Regions from separate parts of the Bradyrhizobium sp. WSM1253 genome, predicted to be linked through region 2. Evidence: predicted binding sites of a transcription regulator. Region 2 holds the regulator's gene; each other region holds the start of a gene.
The links. Region 2 encodes LexA, which represses DNA repair genes until DNA is damaged. Its sites were predicted from a motif close to TGTTCNNNNTGTGTTCNG; they were not measured.
Positions count from the first base shown of each region.

Region 1: a site for LexA is predicted at 1,859-1,876, ahead of BRA1253DRAFT_RS18650 (ribonuclease T2). Genes of this name have one in related genera too.
Region 3: a site for LexA is predicted at 1,910-1,927, ahead of BRA1253DRAFT_RS09890 (ImuA family protein). Genes of this name have one in related genera too.

Region 1 covers NZ_JH600073.1:3,632,149-3,635,420, reverse strand. The annotation lists gene BRA1253DRAFT_RS18655 (23S rRNA (adenine(2030)-N(6))-methyltransferase RlmJ) at 207-1,067, opposite strand; gene BRA1253DRAFT_RS18650 (ribonuclease T2) at 1,120-1,812, opposite strand; gene BRA1253DRAFT_RS18645 (hypothetical protein) at 1,933-2,397, opposite strand; gene BRA1253DRAFT_RS18640 (hypothetical protein) at 2,580-2,873, shown strand; gene BRA1253DRAFT_RS18635 (DUF3617 family protein) at 2,918-3,272, shown strand, end outside.
Region 2 covers NZ_JH600073.1:26,894-30,165, reverse strand. The annotation lists gene glp (gephyrin-like molybdotransferase Glp) at 220-1,431, shown strand; gene lexA (transcriptional repressor LexA) at 1,608-2,309, shown strand; gene BRA1253DRAFT_RS01980 (hypothetical protein) at 2,761-3,195, shown strand.
Region 3 covers NZ_JH600073.1:1,711,036-1,714,307, reverse strand. The annotation lists gene BRA1253DRAFT_RS09900 (UdgX family uracil-DNA binding protein) at 1-597, opposite strand, end outside; gene BRA1253DRAFT_RS09895 (putative DNA modification/repair radical SAM protein) at 597-1,829, opposite strand; gene BRA1253DRAFT_RS09890 (ImuA family protein) at 1,992-2,780, shown strand; gene BRA1253DRAFT_RS09885 (DNA polymerase Y family protein) at 2,677-3,272, shown strand, end outside.

The DNA of each region.
Region 1 (3,272 bases), 3.6 Mb from region 2:
ACGTCACGATATGACCGGGCCTTACGAAGCCCGGGAGCTGGCCATCCTTGGGCAGACCATTTGGTCCGACTGGATCTTTCTTAGGCCTTCACTCCGCCGCAACCATTCGCGGAAGCGGAACGTAAAGCCAGTCACGGAAACAGCATAATACGGTTCTCCGCAGATTGACCACCGCTCCTGCATATTTTTCCCAAGATGCCGGAGTGTTACGGTCTCGGCACCTCTAATCGGAATCTGGCAGCGCCACCCTGGCCGAGCGGCATTTCCAGCTCGGGCAGGATCGTCTTGAGCTCGCCCTGCAGCGTGTAAGGGGGATTGACGATCAAGAGCCCGGTGGAGGTGAGAGTTGCACCGTCGGCCTGCGGCGCCACGCTGAATTCGAGGCGCAGGCATTTTCCCGGCGGTTTTGCTGCGGCTGCGAGCCGCGCCACTGATTGCACCAGCGCGTCGGTGGCGCGCCGGCTCTTGGCGGGATACCAGATTACATAGATACCGGTCGGCCATTTCGCGAAAGCCGTCGAGAAGGCCTCGCCGAGCTTTTCGAACTCGTCCTTTGCCTCGAACGGCGGGTCGATCAGGACGATCCCGCGCCGTTCCTTTGGCGGCACGAAAGCCGGCAACGCCATCCAGCCGTCGAGGTCGACCACGCGGGCCTGCTCGTCATGGCGCAGCACGCCGATCAGCGCTTTCCGCGCCTTCGGCTCGAGTTCGCAGGCGACGAGGCGATCCTGCGGCCGCATCAGGGCGCGCGCGATCAGCGGCGAGCCCGGATAGGCCTTGAGCTCGCCTTTCGGATTGAAGGCGCGGACGATGTCGAGATAGGGCTTGGTCAGTGCCATGGCGTCGTTCGACAGCCGCGCGTGCATCAGCCGCGCAATGCCCGTCAGCCACTCGCCGCCGCGGCGCGCCTCGTCGCTTTCGAGATCGTAGAGGCCGGCGCCGGCATGGGTGTCGATGACGCGGAACGCGCCCGGTTTGTCCTGGAGATAGGTGATGATGCGCGCCAGCACGATGTGCTTGATGACATCGGCGAAGTTGCCGGCATGGAAGGCGTGGCGGTAATTCATGCAAGAGCACTACGCCACGTGGCGGCTTGAGCAAAGAGGCACGATGCCTGGGCTACCCACCCCGGATCGGCGGCATCGCCACCTGGTCGCGGCGGCAGGCGCGGCGGTCGATCTCCTCGCAGGCGCGGAATTGCAGGTCCTTGCTGAGGCAGATGCGGACTTCCGATAGCCGCGTCCGGTTGCAGGTGATCGAGACGGCGGCATTGCTGAGGCCCGGATTGGCCTTGATGAAGGCTTCCTCCACCTCCGCCGGCGCCACGGTCTTGGCCTGCGACAGATCGAGATATTCAGCCGGAATCTTGATCGCGGCGCGCGCCTTCCGGATCGTCTCGAAATAGCTGCGGTCGGCGAGCCCCGAGCAGGTGCCGTGCTTGTCCCATTCGTTGAAGATCAGACCCGGCGCCGGCATCAGATCGAGCATGGAGGAGACGATGCTGCGGTTCAGCCGCGGCGAGGGCCGCTGGCAATATTCCGGAAAACCGTTCTCATATTGCGGCCACAGACCATGCACCACGAAAGCGTAGGGCCGTCCGCTGCACTGGGTCTGCGAGCGGCCGCCGCGCTCCGCCGCCTCCTCGCAGAAGGAGGGCGACCACGACAGCGACAGCACATAAAAATCGAATTCGCCGGGCGTGTTCTGCCGCTTGTCCTGGGCCTTGGCACCGCCGGCCAGCGCAGCCAGCCCGGCTGCAAGCGTCAGCGAGATCATCAGGCGGGAGAAAAAATGCAATCTGGAATGAAACATGGCGACGCCCCTCAACTAGACTGTGCAGAAGAGCCTAGCAGGCGGTAAGAACATTTCAAGAACAAAATTCGGACGACCGTCGTTCGGCCGCCTGATCGGTCCGGATCAGAACTTTTGCAATTATTGTTTGGCGGCGCGGCAGGCCGGGTTGTAGGCCCAGTTGCGGTCGAGCCCGACCACACACCATTCGACGCCCTGGCCGTAGCCGGCGAAGCCGCCATCCTCGACAATCGAGAAATGCACCTTGCGCAGCTTGCCATCCGTGAGCATAGCCTCGCCGGTGCAATAGCGGCGCGGGATGTTGTCGGACGCCCAGGGCCGGAACGCGGTCTCGTGAACGGCGGAGAAGCCGGTGATCTTCAACGAGGAATTCCAGAACGAGCTTTCTTTCTCCCAGAACTGGCTGGCGATCGTCGGCAGCGCCCTGTCGCATTCGGAGACGTTGCCGTCATAGCGCGGCCCGCTCAGCCAGAAATTCAGCTCCAGCGGATTGGCGGCCCTGGCCTCACCGAGCGACAGCGCCCCGAACAGGAGGCCGAGCACGGCGGCAAAGCGGAGCGATTTCAGGAAGGTCGAGGCGCGCATGGGCAATCCAGACAGCATGATCTGCGAGGGTCGGACGGTGCCGCGAAGGCCGGGGGAGGTCAAGTGCAGCGCGGCAACACTTGCCGACGAGTTGACCGCAATGCTGCACCAGAGGGGTCTTCGGTTCTTTCCACCGCCGCGCCGGCACCGTAAACTGCCACCAACCAATCGGAGTGACGGGAATGCGAATCATTGCGGCCGCGGGCCTACTTGCCTTGGGTATGATGGCGAGCCAGTCGGCGCGCGCCGATCTCCTTCCGGTGCCTCCGTTCAAGGGCAACGACACCGGCGGTATCATCGCCTATTCGATGGCAACCCAGGTCGATGCGCGGCAGGTCGCGGTCGATCACTGCGCGCGCTACGGCAAGGTCGCCAAATTCCTGGCGATGCAGGCCTATGAGGGCGGCTACATCTCGTTCTCCTGCCGCTGGGTGCCTTATGGCGCGGCCGACCAGCCGATCCGCACGCTCTACTGAGGCGCTTTCGCAGCGCCGCTACCTCTCAGCCGGGAGCTTCCCACATGACGCGCAAACTCGCTTTGCTCGGCTCCGCCCTTTGCCTCGTCGTGTCGGCAGGCAGCGCCCGCGCTGACGACCTGCCGGTGCGCAAGGCGGGCCTGTGGGAATTGAAGATGGTCAGGACCGGCACGCCGGTGCCCGAGATGACCATGCAGCACTGCACCGACGAGACCGTCGACAAGGAGATGAACAACAACGTCTCCCCGATGGCCAAGCAGATTTGCGCCAAGCAGGACATCAAGAAGACCGCGACCGGCTATGTCAGCGATTCCGAATGCAATGTCGCCGGCATCAGCACGACCTCGCATGCCGAGATCACCGGCGATTTCAATTCGGCCTATACAGTGAAGACGTCGT
Region 2 (3,272 bases):
TGATTTTCCTTGCCGTGATTTTCGTCGCTTCCATGGCCGCTCTCCTGCCGATTTGTCAGGTTCTTCGCATCATGCCGCGACGCGCTTGATCCTGCCTTCCGGAACAATGTGAAGCGGCGGGATGACTGTGCCCGCTCAGCCGTTTTTGCCTCTGCGCCCGCGCTCGGCTAGAAGACGTGCGGAACATTCGCCCGAACGTGCCGAGCAGGAGTTTTCGCCGTGGCCTTGATGCCGGTTTCCGACGCGCTTGCCGCGGTGCTGGCGGGTGCAGAGCCGCTGCCGGAAGAAATGATTTCCCTCGACGAGGCCCATCATCGCGTGCTCGCGCGTGACCTCGCGGCGCGGCGCACGCAGCCGCCGCAGGCGATGTCGGCGATGGACGGCTACGCGGTGCGCGCGGCCGATGCCGCGACGATCGATTCGGAGCTCACCGTGGTCGGCGAAGTCGCGGCGGGCCGACCGTTCGCCGGGACGATCGGCGCCGGCGAGGCCGTACGGATCTTCACCGGCGGCGTCGTTCCCGGTGGCGCGGACGCCGTCGTGATCCAGGAGGACACGGTCGCCGCCGGCAAGCGGATCATGATCAAGGAAGCCGCGATCGCCGGTCGGCACATCCGCCCCGCCGGCGTCGATTTCCGCGAGGGTGACGTGCTCCTGCGCAAGGGAAGCCGTGTCACCGAGCGCGACCTCGCGCTCGCTGCCGGGATGAATTATCCGCACCTTGTCGTTTTCAGGCGTCCAAAGGTCGCGATTCTCGCCACCGGCGACGAGCTGGTGATGCCAGGCACCACGCCAGGCCACGGCCAGATCATCTATTCCAACGGCTACGCCCTGCACGCGCTCGCCCGCAGCGAAGGCGCCGAGACGATCGACCTCGGTATTGCCGCCGACACGCTGGAGGCGACCACCGCCGGCATCCGCCGCGCCCGCGAGAGCGGCGCCGACATCCTGATCACGACCGGCGGCGCATCGGTCGGCGACCACGATCTGGTCCAGCAGGCACTGCGGGACGAAGGCATCGCGATGGCGTTCTGGAAGATCGCGATGCGGCCAGGCAAGCCGATGATGCACGGGCGACTCGGCGCAATGGGTGTGATCGGCCTGCCGGGCAATCCCGTGTCGTCCTACGTGTGCGCTTTCCTGTTCATGGTGCCGCTGATTCGCGCCCTGTCGGGCCGTTCAGTGATTCACCATCGCCGCGAACGCGCCGTGCTCGGCCGCGGCGTCGGCGCCAACGACCAGCGCGAGGACTATCTGCGCGCGCATCTGGAGGAGCGTGACGATGGCACACGCGTCGTTCTTCCCGTCAATCATCAGGACTCTTCGCTGCTTGCGAATCTCGCTGCAGCACAGGTACTTCTCGTGCGCGCACCATTCGCGCCGAAGGCCGAAGCCGGCACGGCTTGCGAAGTGTTGCGGCTCCCCGTCTGAGCACCCCCGCAACGCGCGTTCCGCGAAGTTTGCTCTGTTCACGGTAAATTAAGCAGTTGCGGAACATGTATCGAACATATAGTGTCCGTTCATGATTTGTTTCGAGCATGTAGCGGCTTATTGCCGAATTCTGCGTCTCGGAATCGGACGACATCAACCGGGGGACTTTGGTCGAGATGTTAACGCGCAAACAATACGAGCTTCTGCGGTTCATCAGTGAACGTCTGAAGGAAAGCGGCGTGCCGCCCTCCTTCGACGAGATGAAGGATGCGCTCGATCTGCGCTCGAAGTCGGGCATCCATCGCCTGATCACGGCGCTCGAGGAGCGTGGCTTCATCCGACGCCTGCCCAACCGCGCCCGTGCGATTGAAGTCATCAAGCTGCCGGAGCTCCAGGCAGCCGCCGGCAGCCGCCGCGGCTTCACCCCCAGCGTCATCGAGGGCAATCTCGGCAAGGTGCGTGCGGGCTCCAGCCTGCCCGCGGACGAGGGCGAACGCCCCGTGGCGGTACCGGTGATGGGCCGCATCGCGGCCGGCACGCCGATCGAGGCGTTGCAGACACGCAGCCACACCATCAGCGTACCGCCCGACATGCTCGGCTCGGGCGAACATTACGCGCTGGAAGTGCGCGGTGATTCCATGGTTGATGCCGGCATCCTTGACGGCGACATGGCGCTGATTCAGCGCAACGAGAGCGCCGATACCGGCGACATCGTGGTGGCGCTGATCGACGACGAGGAAGCGACGCTGAAGCGCTTCCGCCGTCGCGGCGCCTCGATCGCGCTCGAGCCCGCCAACGCTGCCTATGAGGTCCGCATCCTGCCGCCCAATCGGGTGAAGATTCAGGGCAAGCTGATCGGGCTTTACCGGAAGTACTGATACCGGACGTACTTGATACCTGGAGAAGTTGGCGCCTCGCGCGCTTCCGATCGGCATCGCCGGTCAGAGATTGGAGCGGATCATCGTCCGCTCCGGCTGGATAGTCTTTCTGGTTCTGCACAGACTATCGGCCCCTCCTCCGGCGCTGGCTACTCGCGACGCCCAAGAAGCAGCACCGAAACAGCACCGCTTCGCGGCTCGAGTGTGCGAGGAAACAGCGACCAGCGATCGAGGTCGTTGCACCAGCCGGCAATATTCGCGCATGCGCCTCCCGAATGCATCGCAACTCTCTTTGTTCCTATTGAATTCGGGAAAGATAATGTGATCGCGGCTTGCGGAAACCAGCCGCAGATTTGCCCACAACCGAGCAGAGCTTTCGTGCTTCAACTCTGATAGAGGCCTGCGCCTCGATAAGAGACGCGGGTTGCTATCCCAGCATGAGGAGCACCCGATGTGTGACTACAGCCTGCATGCCGTCGCGTCGCGCCCCGCCGAAGTCGGCGAGACGATCGTCACGACAAATTTCCGCGGCACCTCGACGCGCGGCTTCGCCTCCGCAGCCGATCCGTCTGTTGCCGTCTGCCTGCTGCCGGGAACGGAGCTCGCCTTCGCAGACGACGTCCGCTACGACAATCGCTGGATCTGGACGCGGACCATCAATTCCCGCGTGGGCAAGTTCGGCAAGATCGATCCGCACGTTCCCGACCGCCATCATGACGCGATCGAATTCCCCGACGGCAAATTTGTGCTGGTGACGCAGCTCGTCGAAGGCCAGCGCGCGACCGTGCTGCAACTGCCTGTGACCCAGTCGGTCATCGAGCGCGAGCACAAGGCGCAGATCATCGCCGACAGGCAGCCGACCGTCACGCACCTGCCGATCGGCTGAAACAGCCGCCCCTCCGGCTACGAGGTCGGAGGTCAGGATTGAATTGCCATCGCCGACCGTGGCCGGCGAGATGGTGT
Region 3 (3,272 bases), 1.7 Mb from region 2:
GTCTTCGCTCGGCGCCTCGCTCTTGCTGACGCCTGATGTGAAGGAGAGAGCGTGGCCATCCCAATGCGCGCACAAATCCGGCGTCAGGATCGACCAGGGCATGTCGGCAAAGCGCTTGGCGAAGAACGGCGCGGCGAGCTCGACGATGTGATGCTCCGGCTCGAACCACGCAACGTAGTGCGCTTCGCGTTCCCTGCCGATCTCGCGGAAGCGCACGAAGGCATGCATCTTGTGCTCGTCGCGGTAGACCGCCTTTGCCATGGCCGTGACTTGCGCGACATCGGGATCGGTCGCGACCTCGATGAGGTCGTGATTGTCCTTCAGCCGAAACAGCAGGCGATAGAGGATCGCGAAACGCTCGGGATCGCGATGCAGAATCGCGGCCTTGGCGAGCTCGACGAATTTTGCAGGCACGTTGAAGGTGCCGTCGCCACCCGCGGGCAGCGGAGACGGCGAGGGCGGCGCGAACAGCTCCGCTTCGCCGCCCCGCACGGCCCAGGTGATGTCGCCCGGCTTCATTTGATGAAGCACGAGGCTACGCGCGGCTTTGCGCCAGCCATCGAAATCGGTTTCGTTTTCGAGGATGATGTACTGCATCAGAAGCCAAATCCCAGTTGTGTTGCCGGCTTGAACCGTTCGATCAGCCGTGCCTCGTCGAGGCGGTGCGGCGCGGGCCGGTGATCGCTGAGGACGATGAACGGCAGCGCCTTGTTGCGGGGCACGTGCAGCCGCGCGAGGTCGGCGACGCGGATCGTGGTCGTGCGGCGCGCCGCGATGATGCGCTCGACCGCCTTGGTGCCGAAGCCCGGCACGCGCAACAATTCCTCGCGGCTGGCGCGGCTGACATCGAGCGGGAAGCGGTCGCGGTGACGCAGCGCCCAGGCGAGCTTTGGATCGATGTCGAGCGGCAGCATCGCGCTGTCGTCGACGATCTCGCCGACGTCGAAGCCGTAGAACCGCATCAGCCAATCGGCCTGGTAGAGACGGTGCTCGCGCAGCAAGGGCGGCGCGCGCAGAGGCAGCGCGCGGCTGGCATCGGGGATGGGGCTGAACGCGGAATAATAGACGCGCCTCAGCCTGTATGAACCGTAGAGATTGGCACTGGTGTGGAGGATGGTGTGGTCGGAAGCCGCGTCGGCGCCGACGATCATCTGCGTGCTTTGGCCGGCCGGCGCGAAGCGTTGCGGCTTGGCTTTCGTCTTCGCGCTGCGGCTTTCCTCGGCCTCGTCCAGCTTCAGCCGCAGCCGGCCCATGGTACGGCGGATCGCGCGCACGTCCTTCTCGGGCGCGAATTGCTGCAGGCTCGTCTCCTGCGGCATCTCGATGTTGATGGAGAGACGGTCGGCATATTTGCCGGCCTCGGAGATCAATGCATCGTCGGCCTCGGGAATAGTCTTGAGATGGATGTAGCCACGGAAGTGATGCTCCTCGCGCAGTTTTCGCGCGACGCTCACCACCTGCTCCATGGTGTAGTCGGGGTTACGGATGATCCCGGAGGAGAGAAACAGTCCTTCGATGTAATTGCGCCGGTAGAAGTCGAGCGTCAGCTTGATCACTTCGTCGATGGTGAAGCGGGCACGTGGCACGTTGGAGGAGGCGCGGTTGACGCAATAGAGGCAGTCGTAATTGCAGGCGTTGGTCAGCAGCACCTTGAGCAGCGAGATACAGCGGCCGTCCGGCGCGTAGGAATGGCAGATACCCATGCCGGGCGCGGTCGAGCCCATGCCCTTGCCGTCGCTGGAATCCCGCCTCTCGGTGCCGCTGGAGGCGCAGGACGCGTCGTACTTGGCGGCGTCCGCCAGGATTTCCAGCTTGCGTTGCACGTCCATATTGGAATCCCTTTGATTCAGCTCACGAATCCCAAGGCCCGCCAATTCGATTGACTCCCGGGGCGTCGTTAGCTTTATATTAGAACATATCATGAACAAATGAGCTAGCCGCTGGTTCTCTTTTTGAGAGCCACCGGCAATCACCCTTGAGGAGCGGCGTATATGAGCGGCGCACGAACAAGCGCGCTTGCAGCCTTGCGCGGCCAGATCGAGCGCATCGAGACGGCGGAGGTCGTGCATCATCGCGACCGTGTCGCGCTCGGCCACCGCGAGGCCGACAGCGCGCTAAAGGGCGGGCTCGCGCGCGCGGCAATCCACGAGGTGTTTTGCGAGGGACGTCAGGGCGCGACCGCGACCGGCTTTGTCACGGGACTTGCGGGGCGCGTGACGGCACGCAAGCCGCTGCTGTGGGTGCGGCAGGATTTTTCGGAAATTGAAACCGGCGCGCTGTCGATGAGCGGGCTCGCCGAGATCGGTCTCGATCCGCGCTGCGTGGTGATGGTGCGCGCCGCCGACGTGGAGAGTGCGCTGCGCACGTCGGCTGATGCACTCGCCTGCGACGCGCTGGGCGCCGTCGTGCTCGAGCTCTGGGGCGAGACGAGGCAGTTCGATCTCGTAGCGAGCCGCAAGCTGACATTGGCTGCGCAGTCTTCCGGTGTCACCGGCTTGCTGCTGCGGATGGCCGCGCAACCTTTGCCCTCGACCGCCGAGACCAGGTGGATGCTGCGCGCGGCGCATTCGCCGCCGGGCGCGATGTGGAGCGCCTGGGGCGCGCCGCGCTTCGATGCCGAGCTCCTGCGCAATCGTCATGGCCCGTGTGGCCGGTGGATCATGGAATGGAAATGTGATGAGTGCCAGTTCTCTGAATCGTCGGCGTATCCTCAGCCTGTGGCTGCCGCGCCTGCCCATCGACCGGATCCAGCGGTTCTTCGACGGCGTCGGGCTGGGTAGAACCAATGATCCGAGCATTGTCGTCATCAAGGACAGCAACGCGCTGGTGATCCATGCGCTGGACGAGGCGGCCGAGCGCCTCGGTCTGCATATCGGCCAGCCGCTGGCCAATGCCCGGGCGATGTGTCCTGATTTAAAGGTGTTCGACGCCGATGCCGTGGCCGATGCCAAGACGATCGGCGACATCGCCGACTGGTGCGACCGCTTCACGCCGCTGGTGGCGCTCGATCCGCCGCACGGGCTGTTCCTCGACATCACCGGCTGCGCGCATCTGTTCGGCGGCGAGGCTGCGCTGTTGCAAACCCTTGTCCGTGCCCTCGATCGCCAGGGCTTTGCCGTCAGCGCGGCGGTCGCCGGCACCTCGGTCTGCGCGCGCACGCTGACGCGGCAGGCATCCGGTAGCATCGTTGCCGATGACGGGGAGGCGGCGGCAATCAGCCGGTTTCCGGTGTCCGCGCTTGGTGCGGGTGAGGCCATCACCACCGGCCTGCG